Regions from separate parts of the Actinomadura sp. 21ATH genome, predicted to be linked through region 2. Evidence: riboswitches for the same ligand, from Rfam matches in the RefSeq annotation. Region 2 holds a riboswitch; each other region holds the start of a gene.
What was found. Region 2 has a riboswitch for thiamine pyrophosphate ahead of thiC (phosphomethylpyrimidine synthase ThiC). Riboswitches for the same ligand answer to the same signal wherever they lie in the genome.
Positions count from the first base shown of each region.

Region 1: another riboswitch for thiamine pyrophosphate. It lies ahead of thiO (glycine oxidase ThiO); the one in region 2 lies ahead of thiC (phosphomethylpyrimidine synthase ThiC).
Region 3: another riboswitch for thiamine pyrophosphate. It lies ahead of ACA361_RS20675 (purine-cytosine permease family protein); the one in region 2 lies ahead of thiC (phosphomethylpyrimidine synthase ThiC).

Region 1 is NZ_JBGNUR010000004.1:388,120-396,039, reverse strand. It holds gene ACA361_RS16545 (protein kinase) at 1-951, shown strand, start outside; gene ACA361_RS16540 (hypothetical protein) at 1,019-1,183, opposite strand; gene thiE (thiamine phosphate synthase) at 1,222-1,896, opposite strand; gene ACA361_RS16530 (Rv2175c family DNA-binding protein) at 2,029-2,412, opposite strand; gene ACA361_RS16525 (NAD(P)/FAD-dependent oxidoreductase) at 2,450-3,661, opposite strand; TPP riboswitch at 3,760-3,873, shown strand; gene thiO (glycine oxidase ThiO) at 3,864-4,985, shown strand; gene thiS (sulfur carrier protein ThiS) at 4,982-5,194, shown strand; gene ACA361_RS16510 (thiazole synthase) at 5,197-6,015, shown strand; gene ACA361_RS16505 (DMT family transporter) at 6,134-7,126, shown strand; gene pknB (Stk1 family PASTA domain-containing Ser/Thr kinase) at 7,233-7,920, shown strand, end outside.
Region 2 is NZ_JBGNUR010000008.1:133,330-141,249, reverse strand. It holds gene ACA361_RS23785 (NUDIX hydrolase) at 1-40, shown strand, start outside; gene ACA361_RS23780 (sensor histidine kinase) at 19-1,173, opposite strand; TPP riboswitch at 1,459-1,572, shown strand; gene thiC (phosphomethylpyrimidine synthase ThiC) at 1,567-3,312, shown strand; gene ACA361_RS23770 (RNA polymerase sigma factor) at 3,496-4,065, shown strand; gene ACA361_RS23765 (maleylpyruvate isomerase family mycothiol-dependent enzyme) at 4,115-5,098, shown strand; gene ACA361_RS23760 (DUF4331 domain-containing protein) at 5,235-6,761, shown strand; gene ACA361_RS23755 (hypothetical protein) at 6,847-7,920, shown strand, end outside.
Region 3 is NZ_JBGNUR010000006.1:243,872-251,791, reverse strand. It holds gene ACA361_RS20680 (PAS domain-containing protein) at 69-1,931, opposite strand; gene ACA361_RS20675 (purine-cytosine permease family protein) at 2,055-3,452, opposite strand; TPP riboswitch at 3,447-3,563, opposite strand; gene ACA361_RS20670 (rhodanese-like domain-containing protein) at 3,583-3,915, opposite strand; gene ACA361_RS20665 (SSI family serine proteinase inhibitor) at 4,007-4,420, shown strand; gene ACA361_RS20660 (Fpg/Nei family DNA glycosylase) at 4,430-5,293, opposite strand; gene ACA361_RS20655 (dihydrofolate reductase family protein) at 5,377-5,970, opposite strand; gene ACA361_RS20650 (hypothetical protein) at 7,127-7,426, opposite strand; gene ACA361_RS20645 (XRE family transcriptional regulator) at 7,641-7,920, shown strand, end outside.

The sequences.
Region 1 (7,920 bases), on a different contig from region 2:
GCGGGGCCCGACGGCGTGCGCGGCGCCTCGTCCGGGAGGGGGCCGCTGGCTCCCGGCGACCCGGCCAGGCTCGGGCCGTACCGGCTGGTCGAGCGGCTGGGCGCGGGCGATCGCAGCGTGCTTTTCCTGGGGCACGACGACGAGGACGGCGAGCGGGTCGTCGTGCGGATGCTGCGCGGCGGCCCTGGCGGCCGGGGCGGGCTCGACCGGCTCGCGCGGGAGGCCGAGGCGGCGATGACGGTCACCGGGCGGCACACCGCGCGGGTGCTGGACGCCGACCTCGCCGGCGAGCGGCCGTACGTCGTCAGCGAGTACGTCGAGGGCCCGACGCTGCGCGCCGCCGTCGAGGCGGACGGGCCGCTGGCCGAGGGGCCGCTGCGCAAGGTCGCCCTGCGGACGGCCGCGTCGCTGGCCGCCACGCACAAGGCCGGGGTCGTCCACCGCGGTTTCACGCCGGGGCACGTGCTGCTGGGGCGGGACGGCGCCAAGGTCGTCGGCTCGGGGGTGCCGCGGTCGCTCGACATCGCGCCGGTGATCGGGCGGCGCGGGACGGCGCCGCCGGCGACCGGCTACCTGGCGCCCGAGCAGATCGAGGACGAGCCCGTCGGGCCGCCCGCCGACGTCTTCGCCTGGGGCGCGACCATGGTGTACGCGGCGACCGGGCGGCCGCCGTTCGGGACCGGCACCGGCGCGGCCGTGCTGCGCCGGATCACCTCCCGGCCGCCCGACCTGGGCGACCTGGAGGGGACGCTGCGCGAGCTGGCCGCCCGCAGCCTGGACAAGAACCCGGCGGCCCGTCCCACCGCGCGGCAGCTGGTGCGGGCGCTGCGCGACGACCAGGCGCCGGCGCCGAAGGCGCGGCCGAGGCGGATCCCGCGCTACCGGTGGCGGATGATGGTCGCGCTCGGCATCGTGATGGCCGCCGGGTTCGTGGTCGGCGTCCTCTTCTGAGGCTTCCGAGACCTCCGAGAACTCCGAGAACTCCGGGGCCGCCAAGGCCGCCCAGGCCCCGCGGGGCTCACCAGTGCGGCGGCCGGTCCTCGATCAGCCGGTCGTCGTCGTCACCGCCGCCGCGCCACTCGCCCCAGCCGGTGTCGGTGTCGTCGGAGGTCTGGTCCGGCAGGATCTCCATGTCGTCGTCCGACAGATCCACCGGGCGCTCGTCGTCGGGTCCCTGGCTCATGCCCCCATTGTCGGCCATCCGGGCCGGTGATCGGTGCGTCAGGAGGCGTCGCGGAGGCGTCGGGAGAGTGACCGGGCGGCGGCGCGCGGGTCGGCCGCCTCGGTGATCGCCCGGACCACCACGATGCGGTGCGCGCCGGCGTCCAGGACCTCGTCCAGGTTGCCCTCGTCGATGCCGCCGATCGCGAACCAGGGGCGGCTCTCGCGCTGGGCCGCCACGTACCGCAGCAGCTTGACGCCGGGCGCCGCGCGGCCGGGCTTGGTCGGGGTGGGCCAGACCGGGCCGGCGCAGAAGTAGTCGACGCCGGGCTCGGCCGCGGCGGCCGCGGCCTGCTCGTCGGCGTGCGTCGAGCGGCCGATCAGGATGTCCTCGCCGACGATCGCGCGGGCCGCGGCGACCGGCAGGTCGTCCTGGCCGAGGTGCAGGACGTCGGCGTGGACGGCGTGCGCGATGTCGGCGCGGTCGTTGACGGCGAGGAGGGCGCCGTGCCGCTCGCAGGCGGCGCGGAACACCCGCAGGTACTCCATCTCCTGCCGGGCCTCGAGGCCCTTCTGGCGGAGCTGGACGATGTCGACGCCGCCGGCGAGGGCGGCGTCGAGGAACTCGGGAAGGTCGCCCTGCCGCTCGCGCGCGTCCGTGCAGAGGTAGAGACGGGCCCGGTCGAGCCGGGCGCGCAGGGCCACGGCCCGGTCGGAGAGCAGGTGCCTGGACACGGTGGGGGCGGGTTCCTTCCTGGCGTGCCGATCGCGGGACCGCGCGCGGCGGGCGGCCGCCGCGGGCGGCCCCGCAATCCTGTCACGTGCGTCCGGCCGGGCCTTACCGGGGTGGCCCCGGCCGGGAAAGGCTCAGAACGCCAGTGCCTGGGCGCGCCGGCGGACCTCCGTCCCCCGGTTCTCGCTGAGCGCCTGGACGGGCGTCCCCGGCAGCGTGTCGTCGGCGGTGAACAGCCACCGCAGGGTCTCGACGTCGTCGAAACCCGCGTCCGACAGCAGCGTGAGCGTGCCGGAGAGGCCCTTGATGACCTGCCCGTCCTGGATGAAGGCGGCGGGCACCATCGGCTTCCCCTCGCGGCGGACCGACAGCAGCTTGCGCTCGTTGAGGAGCTGCTTGATCCGGCCGGGCTTGATACCGAGCCGCGCGGTCGCCTCCGGGAGGGAGAGCCACTCCCCGGCGAGGGCGTCGGTGTGGGGGTCGAGAGCGCTTTCTACGGTTGCGTGCAGTTGCGTCACGCCCCCTTGCTACCACGCCCCCACGACGCTCAAACCCTCACGGCCGGGCGGCGTCCCGTACCGGCACCGAGGGGTCGGCGAGCGCGGCGGCGTCGACGGGGGTGCGGTTGGCGATGAGCCGCTTGGCCTGGACCATGTCGCGGGGGGCGCCGACCGTGAGGATCGCCTCCAGCCGGTCGCCGGTGAGCCAGCAGACGGCCCACTTGGCGCCCGCCGGGTCGCCCCGGCGCACCATGCGCTCGGCGACGGGGTGGTGGCCGACGTACTGCACCATCCGCCCGAACTGCTCGGACCAGAAGTACGGGACGGCGTCGTACGCCCCGTCCTCGCCGAGGAGCGTCGCGGCGGCGACGGCGGGGGCGTTCAGCGCGGTGTCCCAGTGCTCGACGAGCAGCCGCCGCCCGAACCGGGCGGACCACCAGGCGGCGCAGTCGCCGACCGCGACCACGTCCCGCCGGTACGGGCCGTCCTCGCCGCCGGTGGAGACGCGGAACGAGGCGTCGGTCACGACCCCGCGGTCGACCAGGACGCCGGAGCCGTCCAGCCAGCCGAGATCCGGCCGGACGCCGATGCCCACCACGACCTCGTCGGCGTCGATCCGCTCGCCGCCCGCCAGCAGCAGGCCGCCGGGCTCGACCGCGGCGACCTTGACGCCGGTGCGCAGCTCGACGCCCGCCTCGGCGTACCAGGGGACGGTCAGGGCGCCGACCTCGGGGCCGACCGCGTTGGCGAGCGGGGTGTCGGCGGCCTCGACGACCGTCACCGCGCAGCCCTTCTTCGCGGCCGTGGTGGCGACCTCGGCGCCGATCCAGCCGGCTCCGACGATCACCACCCGGGCGCCCGCGGTGAGCCGGCCGCGCAGCGCGCGGGCGTCGTCGATGGTCCGGACGACGTGCTGCGGGCCGTCGCCGGGCAGCGTGACCGGGGTGGCGCCGGTGGCGATGACGAGGCCGTCGAACGGCAGGTCGCCGGCCGCGGTGGCGACCGTCCCGCCGCCGCCGGGAGCGAGCCGCAGGCCGGTGGCGCGCTCGCCGAGCAGCAGCCGCGCGCGCAGGGCGTCCCAGTCGGCGTCGACCGTCGTGTCGTCGCTCTCCCCCGCCAGCACGGCCTTCGACAGCGGCGGCCGGTCGTACGGCCGGTGCCGCTCGGCCGACAGCAGGGTCAGCTCGCCCTCGTACCCCTTGCCGCGCAGGGCCTCGACGGCGCGCACGCCGCCCAGCCCGCCGCCCACCACGATCACGCTCTCCATGGCCGTCAACCCTAGTCGGCGGGCCCGGACGCAGACCAGACAGGTGTCCAGACGGGTGACCAATATCATCCCGGTCGCGGGCGGACGTATGGTGGGGGTGCAAGGAGCGCGGGAGCCCGGTCCGACCGGGCTGAGAGGGCGGCTGACCGGGCCGCCGACCGCTGGAACCTGATCCGGATCATGCCGGCGAAGGGAGCGAGGATTGGACATCGCCATCATCGGCGCGGGCGTCGTCGGGCTGGCCGCCGCGTGGCGCACCGCCGCCCGCGGCGCCGCCGTCACCCTGATCGACCCGGCCCCCGCGAGCGGGGCCTCCGCCGTCGCGGCGGGCATGCTGACCCCCGTCAGCGAGCTGACCTACGGCGAGGAGCCGCTGCTGCGCCTCGGGCTCGCCTCCCGCGACCGGTACGGCGCGTTCGTCGCCGAGCTGGAGGAGCTCACCGGGCTCGGCACCGGTTACCGCACCGACGGCATCATCGAGGTCGCGTTCGACGCCGACGACCTCAGGCACCTGGACGACCTGCGGCGCTTCCAGGAGTCGCTCGGCATCCCCGCCGAGGCCCTGAACGGGCGCGAGTGCCGCAGGCTGGAGCCGATGCTGGCGCCCGGCGTCCGCGGCGGCCTGCTCGCCCCCGAGGACGGCTCGATCGACCCCCGGCGGCTGGCCCCGGCGCTGCTGGCCGCCGCGGAGAAGCACGGCGTGCGGCTCGTCCGCCGGAAGGCCGCCGCGCTGCTGGTGGAGCACGACGCCGCCGCGGGCGTCCGGCTCGACGACGGGTCCGAGGTCCGCGCGGACAGGGTGCTGCTGGCCGCCGGCCCCTGGTCGGGCGACCTGGAGGGGCTGCCGCCCGGGACCGTTCCACCGGTCCGCCCCGTCAAGGGCCAGGTGATCCGGCTCCGCACCCGCGTGCCGTTCCTGCGGCGCGCCACCCGCGGGCTGGTGAAGGGCTCGTCGGTCTACCTCGTGCCGCGCGCCGACGGCGAGATCGTCCTCGGCGCCACCCAGGAGGAGATGGGCTTCGACACCCGCGTCACCGCCGGCGGGCTGTGGGAGCTGCTGCGCGACGCCCGCGAGCTGCTGCCCGGCATCACCGAGCTGGAGTTCGCCGAGGTGACGGCGGGGCTGCGGCCCGGCTCGCCCGACAACGCCCCCGTGATGGGCCCCACCGCGCTGCCCGGCCTCGTCCTCGGGACGGGCCACTTCCGCAACGGCATCCTGCTCACCCCCGTGAGCGGCGACATCCTGGCCGAGGTGCTGCTGGACGGCACCGTGCCGGACGTCGGCCGCCCCTTCACCCCCGACCGCCTGACGGAGACGGCATGAAGATCATCATCAACGGCGAGCCGCGCGAGCTGCCCGCCGGCACCAGCGTGGCGGCCGCGGTGGCCGGCTACACCGGGCGGTCCGGCCCGGCCGAGGCCGGGCTGGCGGCCGCGCTGAACGACGAGGTCGTCCGGCGCTCGCAGTGGGAGGCGACGACGCTGAAGGAGGCGGATCGGCTCGAGGTGCTGACCGCCGTGCAGGGAGGTTGAACATGAACGGCACCGACGGCACCGGCGTTCCCGGCGGCACCTCGGGCGGCGCGGCGGACGGCCCGCTGGTCATCGCGGGCGAGGAGGTCGGCTCCCGGCTGATCATGGGGACCGGCGGGGCGCCCAGCATGAGCGTGCTGCGCGAGGCCCTGACCGCGTCCGGCACCGCCCTCACCACGGTCGCGATGCGGCGGGTCGACCCGTCGGCGCGCGGCTCGGTGCTGGACGTCCTGCGCGAGTGCGGCATCCGCGTGCTGCCCAACACCGCCGGCTGCTTCACCGCGGGCGAGGCCGTGCTCACCGCCAAGCTGGCCCGCGAGGCGCTCGGCACGGACTGGGTGAAGCTGGAGGTCATCGCCGACGAGCACACCCTGCTCCCGGACCCGATCGAGCTGGTCGAGGCCGCCGAGCAGCTCGTGGACGACGGGTTCACCGTGCTCCCGTACACCAACGACGACCCGGTGCTGGCCCGCCGCCTGGAGCAGATCGGCTGCGCGGCCGTCATGCCGCTGGGCTCCCCCATCGGCTCCGGCCTCGGCATCCGCAACCCGCACAACATCGAGCTGATCGTCGAGCGGGCGGGCGTCCCGGTCATCCTGGACGCCGGCCTCGGCACGGCCAGCGACGCCGCGCTGGCGATGGAGCTGGGCTGCGACGCGGTGCTGCTGGCGACCGCCGTGACGCGGGCCCAGTCGCCGGCCCGGATGGCCGCCGCGATGCGGCACGCCGTCGAGGCCGGGCGGCTGGCGCGGCTGGCCGGGCGCATCCCGCGGCGCAAGTACGCGCAGGCGTCCTCGCCCTGGGAGGGCCTCAGCACCTGAACCGCGAGCGTTAAGCAACGCTACAGCCACGGTTGTAGCAGATTTAACTGGACCTGAAGCGCAACCACGGGCGATCGTTCGGTGTCCGTCGAAACGATCCGTACCTAAGGTTCAGCGCATGATCCAGCAAGAAGAGGCCGTGCCGGCCGGACCAGGGCGGCGGGCCCAGCGGCTCGCCGTGGCCGCCGCGACCGTCACGGTCGTCCTGTGGGCGTCGGCGTTCGTGGCCATCCGCAGCGCGGGCGAGGACTACGGGCCCGGCGCCCTCGCCCTCGGCCGGCTGCTGGCCGGCACGGTCACGCTCGCCGCGTTCTGCCTGATCCGCCGCGAGGGCCTGCCGCCGCGCGGCGCGTGGCCCGGCATCGCCGCCTCCGGCGTGCTGTGGTTCGGCGCGTACATGGTCGCCCTCAACTGGGGCGAGCAGCTGGTCGACGCCGGCACCGCCGCGATGGTGGTCAACATCGGCCCGCTGCTGATCGCCCTGTTCGGCGGCTGGCTGCTCAAGGAGGGCTTCCCGCCCGCGCTGCTGGCCGGGATGGCGGTGTCGTTCGCGGGCGCGGTCGTGGTCGGCCTCTCCATGTCCGGCGAGGGCCGGTCGCCGCTGCTGGGCGTCCTGCTGTGCCTGGTCGCGGCCGTGACGTACGCGGCGGGCGTGCTCAGCCAGAAGCCCGCCCTCCGGCACGGCTCGGCGCTCCAGGTCACCACCTGGGGATGCGCGATCGGCGCGCTGACCTGCCTGCCGTTCGCCGGGCAGCTGGTCTCCCAGGCCGCCGACGCCTCGTTCGGCTCCACGCTGAACATGATCTACCTGGGCGTCTTCCCGACCTCGATCGCGTTCACCACCTGGGCGTACGCGCTGGCCCGCACCTCGGCCGGGAAGATGGGCGCCACGACCTACGCCGCGCCCGCCCTGGTGGTCGGGATGTCGTGGGTCCTGCTGGACGAGGTCCCCGGCACCCTCACTCTCGCCGGCGGCCTGCTCTGCCTGGCCGGTGTCGCCGTCTCGCGCCGCCGGGGCCGCGCCCCCGTCCCGGCCGCCCCGGCCCCGGTCGCGGCCGTCCCGACTTCTGGGGCGGAACCCGTACAGGCCGGGAAAGAACCCGTACCATAGGGTCCGGCGGCCTGAGCAAGGCCCGGCCCCGCCGCCGAAGATCACCCGGAGAGGTCATCCTCCGGGCTGATGGGTTCCGTCCGGGAAGGCCTTTACACTCGCTCTGATGGACACTACGGTCGCTGATCCACTCGTCGGGCAGGTGCTCGACGGGCGCTACCGCATCGAGTCCCGGATCGCCCGCGGCGGGATGGCGACGGTCTACGTGGCCCGCGACATCCGGCTCGACCGCACCGTGGCGATCAAGGTGATGCACGCCGGGCTCGCCTCCGACGAGGACTTCGTCCGCCGCTTCATCGGCGAGGCCAAGGCCGCCGCGGCGCTCTCCAACCCCAACGTCGTCGCGGTCTACGACCAGCGCACCGACGGCGAGCACGTCTTCCTCGTGATGGAGTACGTGCGCGGGCGCACCCTGCGCGACCTGCTGGCCGAGCGCGGCCGGCTGGGCCCGCGCGCCGCACTGGAGATCATGCAGCCGGTGCTGGCCGCGCTGGGCGCCGCCCACCGGGCCGGCCTCGTCCACCGCGACGTCAAGCCCGAGAACGTCCTGATCGACCAGGACGGCCAGGTCAAGGTCGCCGACTTCGGGCTGGCCCGCGCCGAGACCGCCAGCGGCATGACCAAGACCGGCATGATCATCGGCACCGTCGGCTACCTCGCCCCCGAGCAGGTGCTGTCGGGCAGCGCCGACGTCCGCTCGGACGTCTACGCCGCCGGCATCCTGCTGTTCGAGCTGCTCACCGGCGAGCTGCCGCACCAGGGCGACACCCCCCTGGCCGTCGCCTACAAGCACG
Region 2 (7,920 bases):
CAGCCTGGCCGCCCTGCTCTACCTGGCGTCCGCGCGCTGACCGGCGCCCAGCGGCAGCACGGCCGCCACCGTGAAACCGCCGCGCGCGCCCGGGCCCGCCTCGACCGTCCCCCCGACGCTGCGGGCGCGTTCGGTCATCCCGACGATCCCGAACCCGCCGTCCCCGCCCGCGGGGCCGCGGCCGTTATCGGCCACCGTGACCCGCAGGCCGCCGTCCGCCCGCACCAGTGACACCTCGACGGCCGTCGCGCGGGCGTGCTTGACCACGTTGGTCAGCGCCTCCTGGACGATCCGGTACGCCACGATCCCGGCCTCGGGCGACTCGCGGCCCTCGCCGCGCTCGGTGAGCACCGCGTCCAGCCCGGCCGCCCGCGCCGCCTCCACCAGCTCGGCGATCCCGGCCGCGCCCGGCGGCACCGCGCGCGGCCCGGGCTCCGGCCCCGCCTCGCGCAGCACCTGGAGCGTGGCCCGCAGCTCGGTGCGGGCGTCGCGGCAGGTGGCGGCGATGCCGTCCAGGGTGTCCGCCAGCTCCGCCCGGTCCACCGGGCCGTCCCGCCGCACCAGGTGCGCCGCCGCGCCCGCCCGCACGCCGACGACCGTGATGCTGTGCGCGAGCAGGTCGTGCAGGTCCCGCGCGATCCGCAGCCGCTCCTCGGCGACCCGGCGCCTGGCCTCCTCCTCGCGCGTCCGCTCGGCCCGTTCCGCCCGGTCGGTGATCGCCGCCATCCGTGCCTTGTGGACGCGCCAGCCCTGCACGCCGACCACCACCGCGACGATGGCCTCGACCACGCCGATCTGCTCGAGCCCGCTCCGCCCGCTCGCCCCCATCGCGAAGATCACCGCGCAGGCGGCCAGCAGCGCCGCGGTGCCGAGCAGGACCGTCAGCACCCGCCGTCCCAGCACCGCGAACGAGAACAGCGCGAACACCTCGGCCGGCGCCACGGCGTGGTGCTGGTACTGGAGCAGGTGGAACGGCAGCGCCAGCGCCACCACGAACGCCAGCGCGACCCCGGGGCGGCGCCGCCGCCACGCCAGCGGCACGTGCGCCACCACGAGCATCAGCGCCCCGGCGGGGTCCAGCGCCCGCACGCCCGGCCACCGCGCCGCCGCCCCCACCGCGACCGCCGCCAGCCCCGCGGCGGCCAGGGCGTCCAGCCCCCGGCCTCTGGTCATCACCCGCCCCAGTCTGCCGCAGCCCCGCCCGGCCCGGGGACACACCCTCCCCCGAGGTCTCCGAGGACCGGCACGCCCTCCGCCGCGACGACCTGCTCGCCGACGTGACCGCCGGGCGGCTGAACGCCGCGCTGCTGCTGGACACCGGCGACGCCCTGGGAGACCTCGCCACCGTCCCCGTCCGGCCGGGGACGGGGAGCGGATCAGCGGTCGGGCCCGCCGGTGACGGCGCGGCCTCGCGGCACCCTGGATGGACGGCGCCGGCCGGTACGGGTTACGTTGATCAAGACAGATCGCGGGGGCCCGGCGAACCGGGCTGAGATAGCGGCTGGGACGGCCGCTGACCGCTGGAACCTGACCGGGTAATGCCGGCGTAGGGAGAGATCAGGTCACATGGGAAAGACCGTGGTTTCACATGCCCGCAAGACCTACCTGCAGGGGTCCGCGCCCGATGTGCGGGTGCCGATGCGGGAGGTGCCGCTGACGGACGGCGGCGCGGTGGTGCTGTACGACACGTCCGGGCCGTACACCGACCCCGCCTACGAGGCGGACGTGCGGCGCGGGCTGCCGGCGCTGCGCGGGGCGTGGATCGCCGGGCGCGGGGACACCGAGGAGTACGAGGGCCGCGCGGTGCGGCCGGAGGACGACGGCCGATCCGGGCGCGGGGCGGCCGATCCGATGCGGGAGCGGGCGGCGTTCGCGGAGCGCCGGCCGCGCCGGGCGGCGTCCGGAGAGCCGGTGACGCAGCGGGCGTACGCGCGGCGCGGCGAGATCACGCCGGAGATGGAGTTCGCGGCGCTGCGCGAGGGCGTCGAGCCGGAGTTCGTGCGGGCCGAGCTGGCCGCCGGGCGGGCGGTGCTGCCAGCGAACGTGAACCATCCCGAGATCGAGCCGATGGTCATCGGGCGCAACTTCCTGGTGAAGGTCAACGCGAACATCGGGAACAGCGCGGTGGCCTCGTCGATCGAGGACGAGGTCGAGAAGATGACGTGGGCGACCCGGTGGGGCGCCGACACGATCATGGATCTGTCGACCGGGAGGGACATCCACACGACGCGGGAGTGGATCCTGCGGAACTCGCCCGTCCCGGTCGGGACGGTCCCGCTGTACCAGGCGGTGGAGAAGGTCGGCGGGGACCCGGCGGAGCTGACGTACGAGGTCTTCCGCGACACCGTGGTCGAGCAGGCCGAGCAGGGCGTGGACTACATGACCGTGCACGCCGGGGTGCTGCTGCGGTACGTGCCGCTGACGGCGCGCCGCAAGACCGGGATCGTGTCGCGGGGCGGATCGATCATGGCGGCCTGGTGCCTGGCGCACCATGAGGAGAACTTCCTCTACACGCACTTCCGGGAGCTGTGCGAGATCTTCGCCGCGTACGACATCACCTGGTCGCTCGGCGACGGGCTGCGGCCTGGGTCGATCGCCGACGCCAACGACGAGGCGCAGTTCGCGGAGCTGCGCACGCAGGGCGAGCTGACGCGGATCGCGGCGGAGTACGGCAACCAGGTGATGAACGAGGGTCCCGGCCACGTCCCGATGCACAAGATCAAGGAGAACGTGGACCTGCAGCAGGAGCTGTGCGGCGGGGCGCCGTTCTACACGCTCGGGCCGCTGACCACCGACATCGCGCCGGGGTACGACCACATCACCTCGGCGATCGGCGCCGCGATGATCGGCTGGCACGGCACCGCGATGCTCTGCTACGTCACGCCGAAGGAGCATCTGGGGCTGCCGGACCGCGAGGACGTGAAGGCGGGCATGATCGCGTACAAGATCGCCGCGCATGCCGCCGACCTGGCCAAGGGGCATCCGGGGGCGCAGGCGTGGGACGACGCGCTGTCGGACGCGCGGTTCGAGTTCCGCTGGGAGGACCAGTTCAACCTGGCGCTGGACCCGGAGACGGCGCGCTCGTTCCATGACGAGACGCTGCCGGCCGCGCCGGCCAAGACCGCGCACTTCTGCTCGATGTGCGGGCCGCACTTCTGCGCGATGAAGATCACGCAGGACGTCCGCCGCTACGCCGGCGAGCGCGGGCTGGCGGAGGAGGCGGCACTGGAGGCGGGGATGCGCGACAAGGCGGCCGAGTTCACCGGCTCGGGCGGCCGGATCTACCTTCCGGTGACCGGTTCCGGCGACTGACCGGTTTTCTGGGACCCCTCACAAAAGGACCGCTCACCGGCGGTGATGCCGTAACGGGCGGCGCCGCTCCCCGGACCGTCTCGCGGGACGCCTACGCGAACGGGCGCGATCGGGAGAAGATGGGGCGGCGCCGCCCGGTGCGGCGCGCGGACCGGCGGACGGTCAGGACGGGTGGTGGTGCCGGTGGACGCGCCTGGACCTGCGCTCGCCCGCGACCGGGAGCTGCGCGCCCGGCTCGCCGCCGGCGACGAGGGCGCGCTGGGCGAGGCGTACGACCTGTACTCCCCGCTGGTGTACGGGCTGGCCCGGCGGGTGACCGGCGACGCCGACGCCGCCGGGGACGTGACGCAGGAGGTCTTCGTCTCGCTGTGGGAGCGGCCGCTGGCGTTCGATCCGGAGCGCGGCACGCTGCGCACCTGGCTGGCGACGCTGGCGCACCGGCGGGCGGTCGACTGGGTGCGCAAGGAGAGCCGGCACCGGCGGCCGCCGCCGATCGTGGAGCGGGAGGGCAACGGGCGGCCCTCGATCGAGGAGCACGTGATCGAGGGAGAGCTGGCGAGCGGGGTGCGGCGCGGGCTGCACGCGCTGCCGCCGCCGCTGCGGGAGGTCCTGGAGCTCGCCTACTACCAGGGCCTCACGTACCGCGAGGTGGCGGTGGCGCTGGGCATCCCGGAGGGCACCGCGAAGTCCCGGATCCGCAGCGCGCTGGCGCGGCTGGCGCGGGATCTGGAACGCGAAGGGCTCACCTCGTGAACGCTGGCGGTGCGGGCGCGCGCGGCGTACTTTCGGGAGGAGGCCGGGCATGAGCGAGGGAGGACATCCCGACATGGACACGGCACTCGCCGCCTGGGCCGTCGGCGCCTGCCCCGCGGACGAGGCCGCCCGGATCGGCGAGCACGTGGCGTCGTGCGCGGCCTGCGCCCGGGCGGCCGACCGGTTGAACGCCACCGCCGGCACGCTCGCGGAGGCCGTCCGGGAGGCTCCGCCGCCCGCGCTGCGCGCGGCGGTGCTGGCCGCCGCGCGGCGGCGCCGGCCGGGGCTCCCGGCCCGGCTCACCGAGGCGTACGCGCGGCAGGTCGCCGGCATGGACGCGCTGCTCTCCTCCCTCACGCCCGCCGAGTGGCGGGCGCCCGTGCCCGCGCTCGGGCCGGTGCCGAAGTACGGCTCCGTCCGCGAGGTCGTGGGGCATCTGGCGCGCAACGACGCGGCGTTCGCCGGGGACCTCGGCCTCGCCCGGGGCGAGCGCGCCGCGGCGGGCGCGCGCGCCGGGTGGCACGCGCAGGCCGACGCCCTCGTGCGGGGCGTCACCGCGGACGCGGGCCTGCTCGACCGGGAGACGTCGCTGGCGGGCGCGGCCCCGGTCCCGGCCACCGGGCGCACGGCGCTGGTGCAGCGGGCGTTCGAGACGTGGACGCACGCCGACGACATCCGCGCGGTGGTGGGGCGGCCGCCCGAGCCGCCGCCGGGCGAGCATCTGCGGCTGATCGTCGAGATGGCCGTGCCGCTGCTGCCGCGGGCGCTGCGCGCGGCCGGCCGGGCGCGTCCGGGGCGCACCGCCCGGCTCCGCCTCACCGGCGCGGTCTCCGGCGAGTGGACGGTCCCGCTCGCGCCGGGCGCCGCTCCGGCCGCGGGCCGTCCCGGCGTGACCGTCACCGCGGACGCCGAGGAGTTCTGCCGGCTGCTGGCCAACCGCCGCCGCCCGGAGGCGTTCCCGCACGTCGCCGACGGTGATCCGGCGCTGGCCGCGGACCTCCTCCGCGCCGCCGCCACGCTCGGCTGCGACTGAGACGCGCGCCGGGCGCGCCGGGTTGGATAGTGGCCCCATGCGGCCAGGGGTCCATCCGTGCCGCCGTGCCGTTCCGAAGGCGAGACGGATGCGGTGCCGAGCAGGGGCACCGCCGACCCGCACGAAGGACGCAGCGATGTCACGATCATCCCCGGGGCGGTTCAGGACCGCGGCGCTGGTACTCGCCGGCGCCGCCCTGGCCGCCGGCGGGCTCTCGGGCCTCCCGCCCGGAGCCGCCACGGCCTCCAGCCACCGCGAAGCGCCGCTCATCTCCGGGCAGCCGCAGTACGACAACACCGACGTGTACGCGTTCCAGAGCCCGGACAAGCCCGGCACGACCACGCTCATGGCCAACTTCCTGCCGTTCGAGGAGCCGGCGGGCGGGCCGAACTTCTACAAGTTCGCCCAGGACGCCCGGTACGAGATCAACGTCGACAACGACGGCGACTCGCTGCCGGAGTGGACGTTCCGGTGGGAGTTCGAGGACAGCACCCGCAACGGCGACACGTTCCTGTACAACACCGGCCCGGTCACCGGCCTCGACGACCCCGACCTCAACTTCCGGCAGTTCTACGACCTGTGGGTGATCGGCCGGGAGAACGGCACGGTCAAGAGCGTGCGGACGCTGGCCGAGGACGTCCCGGTGGCGCCGTCCAACGTGGGCAAGGCGTCCATGCCGAACTACCGGACGCTGCGGCAGCAGGCGGTCAAGTCGCTGTCCGGCGGGGCGCAGATCTTCGCGGGCCAGGCGGACGACCCGTTCTTCCTGGACCTGCGGATCTTCGACCTGCTGTACGGCGGCGACCTGTCGGAGGTCGGCAACGACACCGTCCGCGGGTACAACGTGCAGAACGTCGCGATCCAGGTGCCGACCTCGGCGCTGACGCGGACCGGCGGCGGCCAGCCCACCATCGGCGTCTACTCGGCGGTGCAGCGCAAGAACGCGAGCGGCGAGTGGTCGCAGGTGTCGCGCCTCGGCATGCCGCTGGTGAACGAGGTCGTCATCCCGATGAAGGACAAGGACAGGTTCAACGCCTCCGTCCCGTGGAACGACGCGCAGTTCGCCCGGTACGTCACCAACCCCGAGGTGCCGCGGCTGATCCAGCAGCTGTACAAGATCCCGGCGCCGGCGACGCCGCGCAACGACCTGGTGCAGGTGTTCCTCACCGGGGTGCCGGGGCTCAACCAGCCGCCGGGCGTGCGGCCGGCCGAGCAGATCAGGCTCAACACCTCCATCCCGCCGACCGCCGATCCCAAGCGGCTGGGCGTGCTGGACGGCGACAGGGCCGGGTACCCGAACGGGCGGCGGCTGACCGACGACACCCTGGACATCACGCTCCAGGTGGCCGAGGGCGAGCTGGTGGGCCAGAAGAACGACCTCGGCGACGGCGTCAACGCCAACGACGTGCCGCTGGAGAAGGCGTTCCCCTACGTCGCGCTGCCCACCTCGGGCTCCACGGTGCGGGGCGCGGTCACCGGCGCGCGGACGTCGGAGCGCACCGGCACCACGATGATCAACGGCGGCAACGTGTCCAGCAACGAGCCCGTCGAGGACGAGTCGCCGGTCGTGGCGCTGCTGGCCCTCGGCGCGGGCGCGGCGTTCCTCACCGGCGGCGGGGCGCTGTGGCTCCGCCGGCGGCGCGGGCCCGGCCCCGTCGTCTGATCCGCCCGACCGAACCCTGACGGATACGGATCCATACCGGGCCGGGCCGCGCACGCCGTGCGGCCCGGCTCCATGGAGGGGACCCATGACCCGCACCGCAACGGTGCGCCTGCTGACCCTCGGCCTCATCCTCGCGATGATCGTCGGGCTGACGCTGGGCGCCACCATCCGGACCCGCGAGGACGGCGCGGGGCCGCGGACCACCGCCGTGACCGTGGACCAGGTCTCGGCGTCGACGCTCAGCGCGAGCATCGGCCGGCTGCAGCGGCACCTGCGCGAGCAGCCCCGCGACGGCCGCGGCTGGGCGGCGCTCGGCATCGCCTACGTCGAGCGGGCGCGGCTCACCGCCGACGCCTCGTACTACCCCAAGGCCGAGGGCGTGCTGCGCAGGTCGCTGCGCGAGACGCCGGACGGCAACGACGCCGCGCACGCCGGGCTGGCCGCCCTGGCCGCCGCGCGGCACGACTTCGCCGCGGCGCTGAGGGAGGCGGACCGGGCGCTGGCCGTCAACGCGTACGGGCCGCGCGCGCTGGCGTCCCGCGTGGACGCGCTCGTCGAGCTGGGACGCTACCGCGAGGCGATGGCGGCCGCCCGGCTGGCGGACTCGCGGGCGCCGGGCGTTCCGGCGTTCACCCGGCTGGCCTACCTGCACGAGCTGCACGGCCGTACCGGCGAGGCGCGGCGCGTGCTGAGGCTGGCGGCCGCGTCGGCGACCGACCCCGGGGACGTGGCGTACGTGCGGACGCGGCTCGGCGAGCTGGCGCGGGCCGAGGGCGACCGCGCGGCGGCCGGGCGGGAGTTCGCGGCGGCGCTGAAGGCCGATCCCGCCGACCTGGCGGCGCTGGCCGGCCGGGCGCGGCTGCGGGCGGCGGCCGGCGACCTGGCCGGCGCCGTCCGCGACCAGGAGGCCGTGGTGGCGCGCGCGCCGCTGCCGGGGCACGTGACCGCGCTCGGCGAGATGTACGACGCGCAGGGCCGCGCGGACAGGGCCCGCGGGCAGTACGCGATCGCCGGGACGTGGGAGAGGCTCGCGCAGGCCAACGGCGTCACCCCCGATCTGGAGACGGCCCTGTACGCCGCCGACCACGGCGACAGGGCGGCGGCGCTGCGCGCGGCGCGGGCCGAGTGGAAGCGGCGGCGCAGCGTGCACGTCGCCGAC
Region 3 (7,920 bases), on a different contig from region 2:
CCAGTGGCGCCACCTCACGTAAAGATCACGTTTTGGATCCGCAGGTCACGGCGGGTGTACGGGCGACCTCAATCGGCGATCTCAAGCCGCAGGCACATCCGCGTCCCGGTACGGGCGCCGTCCGGCCGGGCGGGGTGGGCGGAGATCCGGCCGCCCTGCGCCTCTGTGAGGCGTTTCACAATGTAGAGGCCGAGCCCGATGCCGCCGAACCGGCGCCGGTCCCCGGCCTCCCCCTGCACGAACCGCTCGAAGATCCGGTCATGGTCGCCGGGGGCGATGCCGATCCCCTCGTCCTCCACGGTGATCACCAGCTCGCCGCCCTCGCACCGGGCCCGGACGCGGACCTCGCCGCCGTCCGGGGAGTACTTGAACGCGTTCTCCAGCAACTGCCCCAGCACGATGTCCGTGGCCAGCGCGTCCCCGCGGGCCGGCGGCAGGCCGGGCTCGACCTCCAGCTCGACGCGGTGCAGCTCCGACAGCGAGCGGAACCCCGCGACCACGCCCTCCAGCACCTTGACCAGGTCGAACGTCTCGATCGTGACGGCCAGCTCGTCGGCCCCGGCGCGGGCGCCGCGCAGCAGGTGCTCGACCAGCCGGCCGAGCGACTGGGCCCGCTCGGCGATCGTCGCGACCGCGGCCCGCCGGTCGGCGTCGGCCAGGTCGTCCCACCGGTTGGCCAGCGTGCTGGCGAAGCCCTGGACGACCGTCACCGGCGTCCGCAGCTCGTGGCTGGTCGTGGCCAGGAAGAGGTCCTTGGCCTCCTCCAGCGCCTTGGCCTCGGTCACGTCGCGGAAGTCGACCACCAGCTCGCCGGTCTCCTCGATCGCCGCGACCAGCACGTTCAGCCAGACGCCCGTCTCCAGCGGGATGGTGAGCATCTCGCCGAGCGCGGGCAGCTCGAACGGCAGCGGGCGGCCCACCGCCTCGTCGGGCGGGATCCCGGTCAGGGCGGAGGCGGCCGGGTTCCACTGCCGGACGAGCCCGTCGCGGTCGAGCACCGCGATGCCGTCCGCGCTGGAGTCGATCACCGCCCGCTCGTGCGCCCGCTGCCGGACGACCTCGGCGTACGCGACGGCGTTGCCCACCGCGACCCCGGCATGCCCGGCGAGCAGTTCCAGCAGCTCCAGCTCGGTGTGGCCGATCTTGCGGCCGGAGAACAGGGCGTACAGGGCGCCGTACGGCCTGTTCTGCAGGAACGAAAGCCCGAGCGCGACCGTGTGCAGGCCGTCCAGCTCGGACCAGATCAGGTCGTCGAGCCGCCGCGCGCCGGTGGCCAGCTTGACCGTCTTGCCGGACCGCATCAGCTCGCCGACCAGGCTGGACCGCAGGTCGGCGGTGGTGCCGAGCATGCGCTGGGGCAGCCCGGACACGTTCACCAGCCGCAGCCGGTCGCCCTCGATCCGGACGAACCCGCCCGCGTCCGCGCCGGTCAGCTCGATCAGCGCGGCGGTGATCCGGTCGAGCACGACGCCCAGGTCGAGCTCGGCGTTCAGGTCGGCGACGATGTCGTTCAGGCGGCGCACCAGCCGGGCCCGCTCGGCCATGTGGTGCTGCGCGACCTCGTCCTCCTCGACCGGGTGGTAGACCCCGACCCAGCCGAGCGGCTCGCCGTCGCGCGACTGGAGCAGGCTGTTGTCGATCCGCACGTCGATCAGCCGCCCGTCGCGGTGGAACCGGCGGGTCGCGATCGAGATCTGGCCGCCGTCGCCGGAGCGCCGGGTCAGCAGCCGCTCCTGCACGGCGTTGTGCTCGGCCTTGAGCTCGTCCGGGACGATCGGCAGCACCCGGCCGAGCAGCTCGTCGGCGGTCCAGCCGAACATCCGCTCGGCCGCCGGGTTCCACACCGTGACCCGCAGGCCGTCGTCGACGGCCACGATCGCGTCCGCGGCGCATTCGATGACGGCACGGGCGATCGGGTCGTGAACGTCCATCCGCACGCCTGTCATCGTGCCACCGAGCCTCCGGGCGCCGCCGGGCAACCACCCTGGAAAGGTTCCCACGATAGGGGGGCCTTTACCGGAAGAACACCACGTCAGCGCCAGGAAACCGGCGGGTCACTCCGCGTCACGCGGCGAACGGCGGCGCCCGGCGGCGCCGCCGAGCCGCCCGATCGCCACCGCGGCGAGCCCGGCGATCAGGAACGACAGCAGCGAGGCGCTCATCCAGCCCTGCGGGGTGAAGCCGAGCAGGCCCTGCACGTCCTTCCAGAACGCCGCCCACCAGCTCACCGCGCCCGGGTAGATCAGCTGGTACGCCGTGAACCCGATCGCCCAGGCCGCGATCATGCCCCAGCGGGCGGGGGCCCGGCGCGAGACGTCCCAGCCGAGCCGGGCCGCGTCCGCCTTGCCGGTCGCGGCCCGCCAGCGGCCCCGGCCGAGGTAGAAGTCGGCGGCCAGGACGCCCAGCATCGGCACGAACACCGACCCGATCAGCGACAGGAACGCGGCGTAGTCCCCGATGTTCAGCAGCAGCGCCAGCCCGGTGATCCCGGCGCCGAGCGCGATCGTCAGGACCCTGCGGTCGGCGCGCGGCACGAGGTTCTGGATGGAGACGGCGGTGGAGTAGACGTTCGCGAACGACTGGTCCGCCTCGCGCAGGACGAACACCGCGAAGAACAGCACGCCGAGCGTGACGCCGAGGAACGGGTCGAAGACCTTCCCGGAGTCGCCCGCGACCAGGGCCAGCGCCAGCAGCCCCAGCACGTACGCGATGATCTGCGTCACCGAGTACCCGACGGCCGCCGCGCCGAAGGCGCCCTTGGCCGACCGCGCGTGCCGCGTGTAGTCGGCCGCGACCGGCACCCACGAGATCGACACCGCGAGCGCCGCGTCGGCGCCGATCCAGAAGCCGCCCCAGGAGCCCTCGGTCAGGTCGGGCAGCGGCTCGCGGAGAAGCTGGACGTAGAAGTAGACCAGCGCGACCATCACGGCGGCGGTCACGTACCGGCGCAGCATCCGCACCGATCCCAGCGGCCAGATCGTCAGCACGGTCGTCAGCACACCGGCGGCGATCACGTACGCCCAGCGCGGGATCCCGTCCCACAGCGCGGTCGCCGCGTCCGCGATCACGATCAGCTCGAACGTGCCCCAGCCGATCAGCTGGGCGATGTTGAGGACGGTCGGCACGTACGACAGCCGCGCCCCGAACAGCCCGCGCAGCAGCACCATCGCCGGCTGCCCGGTCCGCGCGCCGGGCGCCGCGGCCAGGCCGAGCATCAGCCCGCCCAGCGCGGTCCCGACCGCCATGGCCACGATCCCGGCCATGATCGACAGCGTCGGCCGGCCGTTCTCGTCGGGGGCGAGCACGGTGTACGCGCCGGAGAACGCGAAGAGGCTGACCCCGAGGTTCGCCCAGAAGGCGCTCTGGTCCCAGAAGCCCAGCACCTTCGGGGCCGGCTCGTCGAGCGTGAACGGGACCTCTGCACGAGGGCGCGACTGAACATCGGACGTCACGGGACGCACACTCCCTACGCCGGCATTACCCGGACAGGTTCATGCGGTCGGCGGCGCCGCGTTAAGCCGCCCTCTCAGCCCGGCATGGCCCGAGCTCCCGCGGTCGATCGGTCAAACCCGATCATAACCCTCAGGCGACGTAGGGTTCGGCCCCCGTGGCGCTCTCCATCGGCCGGCCGGTCTCGACCCAGCGCTTCATGCCCCCGTCGACGTTCTTCGCCAGCCAGCCGGCCTGGTTGAGCGCCACCGTCACCTGCGCCGAGCGGGCGCCCGACCGGCACACCACGAAGACCTCCTGGTCGCGCGGGACCTCACCGGCCCGGTCGCTGAGCCGGCCCATCGGGATGTGCACCGCCCCGGGCGCGTGCCCCGCGTCCCACTCGTCCTGCTCCCGAACGTCCAGCAGGTACGCGTCCTGCGGAACGTCCTTCGCGTCGACCGCCGGGACGTCGTCCCCGAAAATCATCACACCTCCATGGAACCGCGCGGACCCCGCCCGCGTCGAATCACGCATGCGGTATCGGACGCTCCTTTTCACGACGCCCGGCCTAGCCATGATCCTGTCATTGGCGGCCTGCGGCGAGGAACAGGCCCAGAGCCCTTCCGCGGACAAGCCCTCCGCCACCACCTCCGTCCAGCCCTCGGGCAAGGACAGCCTGACGATCGAGGTCAAGGCGTCGGCCCAGGCCCCCGCCAAGAAATGGACGCTGACCTGCGACCCCGCGGGCGGCGACCACCCGAAGGCCGAGCAGGCGTGCGCCGCCCTCGGGAAGGCGCAGGCCCCGTTCCAGCCCGTTCCGGCGAACCAGATGTGCACCAAGATCTACGGCGGCCCGGAGATCGCCACGGTCAAGGGCACCTGGAAGAACGAGCGGGTCAGCGCCAAGTTCACCCGCGACGACGGCTGCGAGCTGAACCGGTGGACCAAGGTCGCGCCGCTCTTCGGCGACGTCCCCAAGGTCCGCTGACCGGCGGCGTCACTTGAGCAGCCGCGACATCCGCCGGTCCGCCAGAGGCTTGCCGCCCGTCTGGCAGGTCGGGCAGTACTGAAGCGAGGAGTCGGCGAACGACACCTCCCTGATCGTGTCCCCGCACACCGGGCACGCCTGCCCCGTACGCCCGTGCACCCGCAGCCCGGACTTCTTCTCGCCCTTGAGGTCCCGCGCCGCGACGCCGCGGGCCCGCTCCACCGCGTCCGCGAGCGTGGCGCGGATCGCCTCGTACAGCTCCCCGATCTCCGCCTCGGTCAGCGATGAGGCGATCTTGAACGGGGACATCCGCGCGGCGTGCAGCACCTCGTCGGAGTAGGCGTTCCCGATCCCGGCGATCACCTTCTGGTCGCGGAGAAGCCCCTTGATCTGCGTCCGCCGCCCCCTGACGATCTCCGCGAGCGTCCCGGCGGTAAACGACTCCGCCAGCGGGTCCGGGCCCAGCCCCGCCACGCCGGGCACCTCCCGCGGATCCCGTACGACGTAGACCGCGAGGCCCTTCTTCGTCCCCGCCTCCGTCAGGTCGAACCCGGCCCCGCCGTCCAGGTGCACGCGCAGCGCCAGCGGGTTCTTGCCGCCCGGCCGCGCCGGCCGCAGCGGCATCTCCTCCCGCCAGCGCAGCCACCCGGCCCGCGCCAGATGGATCACGAGATGCAGCCCGTCGACGTCCACGTCGAGGAACTTCCCGTACCGCTCGACCCCCGTGACGGTCAGCCCGCCCAGTGCCGTGACCGGCGGGTCGTACGTCTTCAGGGCCGAGATCGCGAGCACGTCGACCCGCGCGACCACACTCCCGACCGCGTGCTCCCGCAGGAACCCGGCCAGCGACTCGACCTCTGGAAGTTCAGGCATGCCTCAAGTATCGGCGACGCGACCGACACCCGAATCCCCCCAGGTCAAACCCCGTTCGCCCGGCACGGCCGCCCTGACCCCGATCAGGTCCTGCGGACCGGGTAGACGAGGTGCAGGACCCGGTCACCCTCGACGATCCGTGGGTCCTCCAGCATCCTGTACGCGCCGTCGAACGTCCCGAAGTAGCGCTTCCCGCTCCCGAACAGGACCGGCGCCACGCTCATGTGGACCTCGTCGACCAGCCCGGCCGCGATGGCCTGCGCGCCGATCTCCCCGGCCGTGACCGACACGTCCCCGTCGCCGGCCGCCGCGCGGGCCTTCTCGATCGCGGCGCCGACGCCGCCGGTGACGAACGTGAACGGCGCGTCCGGGAACGGCCAGGCCGCCGGCGGCTCATGGGTGACCACGAAGACGTGCTCCCCGGCGGCCGGGACGCCGTTCCACCCGTTGGTGATGTCGAACAGCCGCCGCCCGATCACGGCCGCGCGGACCCCGCCCGCCGTCTCCCGGATGAAGCCGGCGCTGGCCGGGCTCACGTGGAAGACCCGGTCGGGGTCGCCCATGGTCACCGCGACCTCTCCGTTCCCGTACCAGTCGAACAGCGGCCCCACGCCGTCGTTCTCGTCGGCGATGAACCCGTCCAGCGACACCGTCGCCGCCACGAACACCTTGCCCATGCCCTCGACCTTTCCCCGCGTTCCACGGCCGTCACAGAAGCAGACCGCGCGGCCCGCGCGGAATCATCGCCCGCGCGGCGGCCCAGAGGCGGTCTTACTCACAGATCGAGCAGCCTCCGGAGCAGCGACCGGCAGCGCTGCCACCTGCCCCGGCGAACCACTCGCCGACGCCCCACGGCAGCCCTCTGTGGTGACCGCTGAGGCGTACGAGGAGGGACAGGCACGGGAGCATGCCGACCCGCCGCAGTCCCAGCGGCGTGCCCCGACCCCACACCGTCCTGCGGAAACGTGCGCGGCGGGACGAGAACAGCGACGCGCCCGCCCACGACGGCCCCCGCCCCCGCATCCTGCGAGGGCCCCCGGGCCGAAGCGGAACGGAACGGAGCAGGCACGACGCCGCGCCAGTCCGCGGGAGGCCCGTCCACGCCGGATACGGCCGCACCAGCCGTCGATGGCGTACAAGGCGAGGCGGGCGCGGAGATGTGCCCGTCCGCGCGAAGCCCGGACGTCATTCGCGCCGAAGCGCCAGGCGACGAAGGCGTACGAGACGAGGCGGGCGCGGGGAAGTGCCCGTCCGCGCGAAGCCCGGACGTCATTCGCGCCGAAGCGCCAGGCGACGAAGGCGTACGAGACGAGGCGGGCGCGGGGAAGTGCCCGTCCGCGCGAAGCCCGGACGTCATGCGCGCCGTAGGCCCGGACGGCGAAGGCGTACGAGACGAGGTGGGCATGGGGGTGTGCTGGCCTGCGCGGGTCCCACCCACCGCTTCGGGAGATGAAGGCGTACGAGACGAAGCAGGCGCGGGAGTGTGCTGGTCCGCGCGAGGCCCGAAGGTCGTGCGCGCCGGAGCGCCGGGCGGCGAAGGCGTACGGGGTGCGGCAGGCGCCGGGACGTGACGGCCTGCCTGAGCCGTGGTGCGTGCTGCCCCGTCTGGCTGTAGGGCCGGGCCCTCCAACACTTCCGACAGCGCCCGGCTCAGGTCGGCCGGTGTGGCCGCTTCGAGCAGGCGGTGGTGCCCGCGCCGGTCGCGGACCATGGCCCACCAGGAGCCGGTGTACTCGCCGTACCAGGTGCACACGCCCGGGAAGCGGCGACACAGCTCGGCCGTGGCTCGTTCAGGGTCCAGGTAAGCCGCCGTCCAGGGCGGCGTGACGGCGGTCATCGGCCCGCCACCCGGTTCTGGACGGGCGTGCTGAGGTACGCCATCACGATCAGCGCAGCGTCGGTGATCCGCGTGGCGGGGCCGACGGGCTCGCCCCAGGACGTCCACAACACGCCGGGACCGCCGTGGGCGTCAGGGCGGAGGCTGATGGTGTCCGCGATCAGGCCGCAGCATCCCAGAGCCTGCGGGTTCACCACTCTCAAGCCGTCTGTGGCCGGCTCGGCGAGGAACCCGCAGGCGGTCAGGAATGCCCCAAGCGCTGCGAGCGGATCGGCATCGGTTCTACGATCGGTCACGGGTCCGACCTCCAGCTGTCGGATCAAGGCCCCGGGTCCCGGTGTTAGCGCACCGGCCGGGGCCGCCTTGTTTTCTGGGACGGAACGCGACTCCCGCCCTTCCGTGACCGTCAGTAAATCCCCGTCACGCACCGCATTTCTAGGGGACAATCAGGGGGTGAGAAGGGGGCGACAAGGGGGTGACCCCCACCTTCCTTGGCGAGAGGTGTACGACATGTCCGCCAAAAGCGTGATCATCGGAGCGCGTCTGCAAACGGCACGAACCGCTGCCCCGTACTGGCCAAGGAACGAGATGGCGCGGCTCCTGATCAACGCCGCCGCTCGACTCGACCTCCCCGCGTTCCCCCATGTCGGCACGCTGGCGGACATGATCAAGAAGTGGGAACGCGGCATTCACGTACCCGGCCACAAATACCGCCGCGCGTACTGCGATGTCCTGGGCCGGTCCGAAGAAGATCTATTCGCGGCCGGGGATGCGTCCATCGCGCCGATGG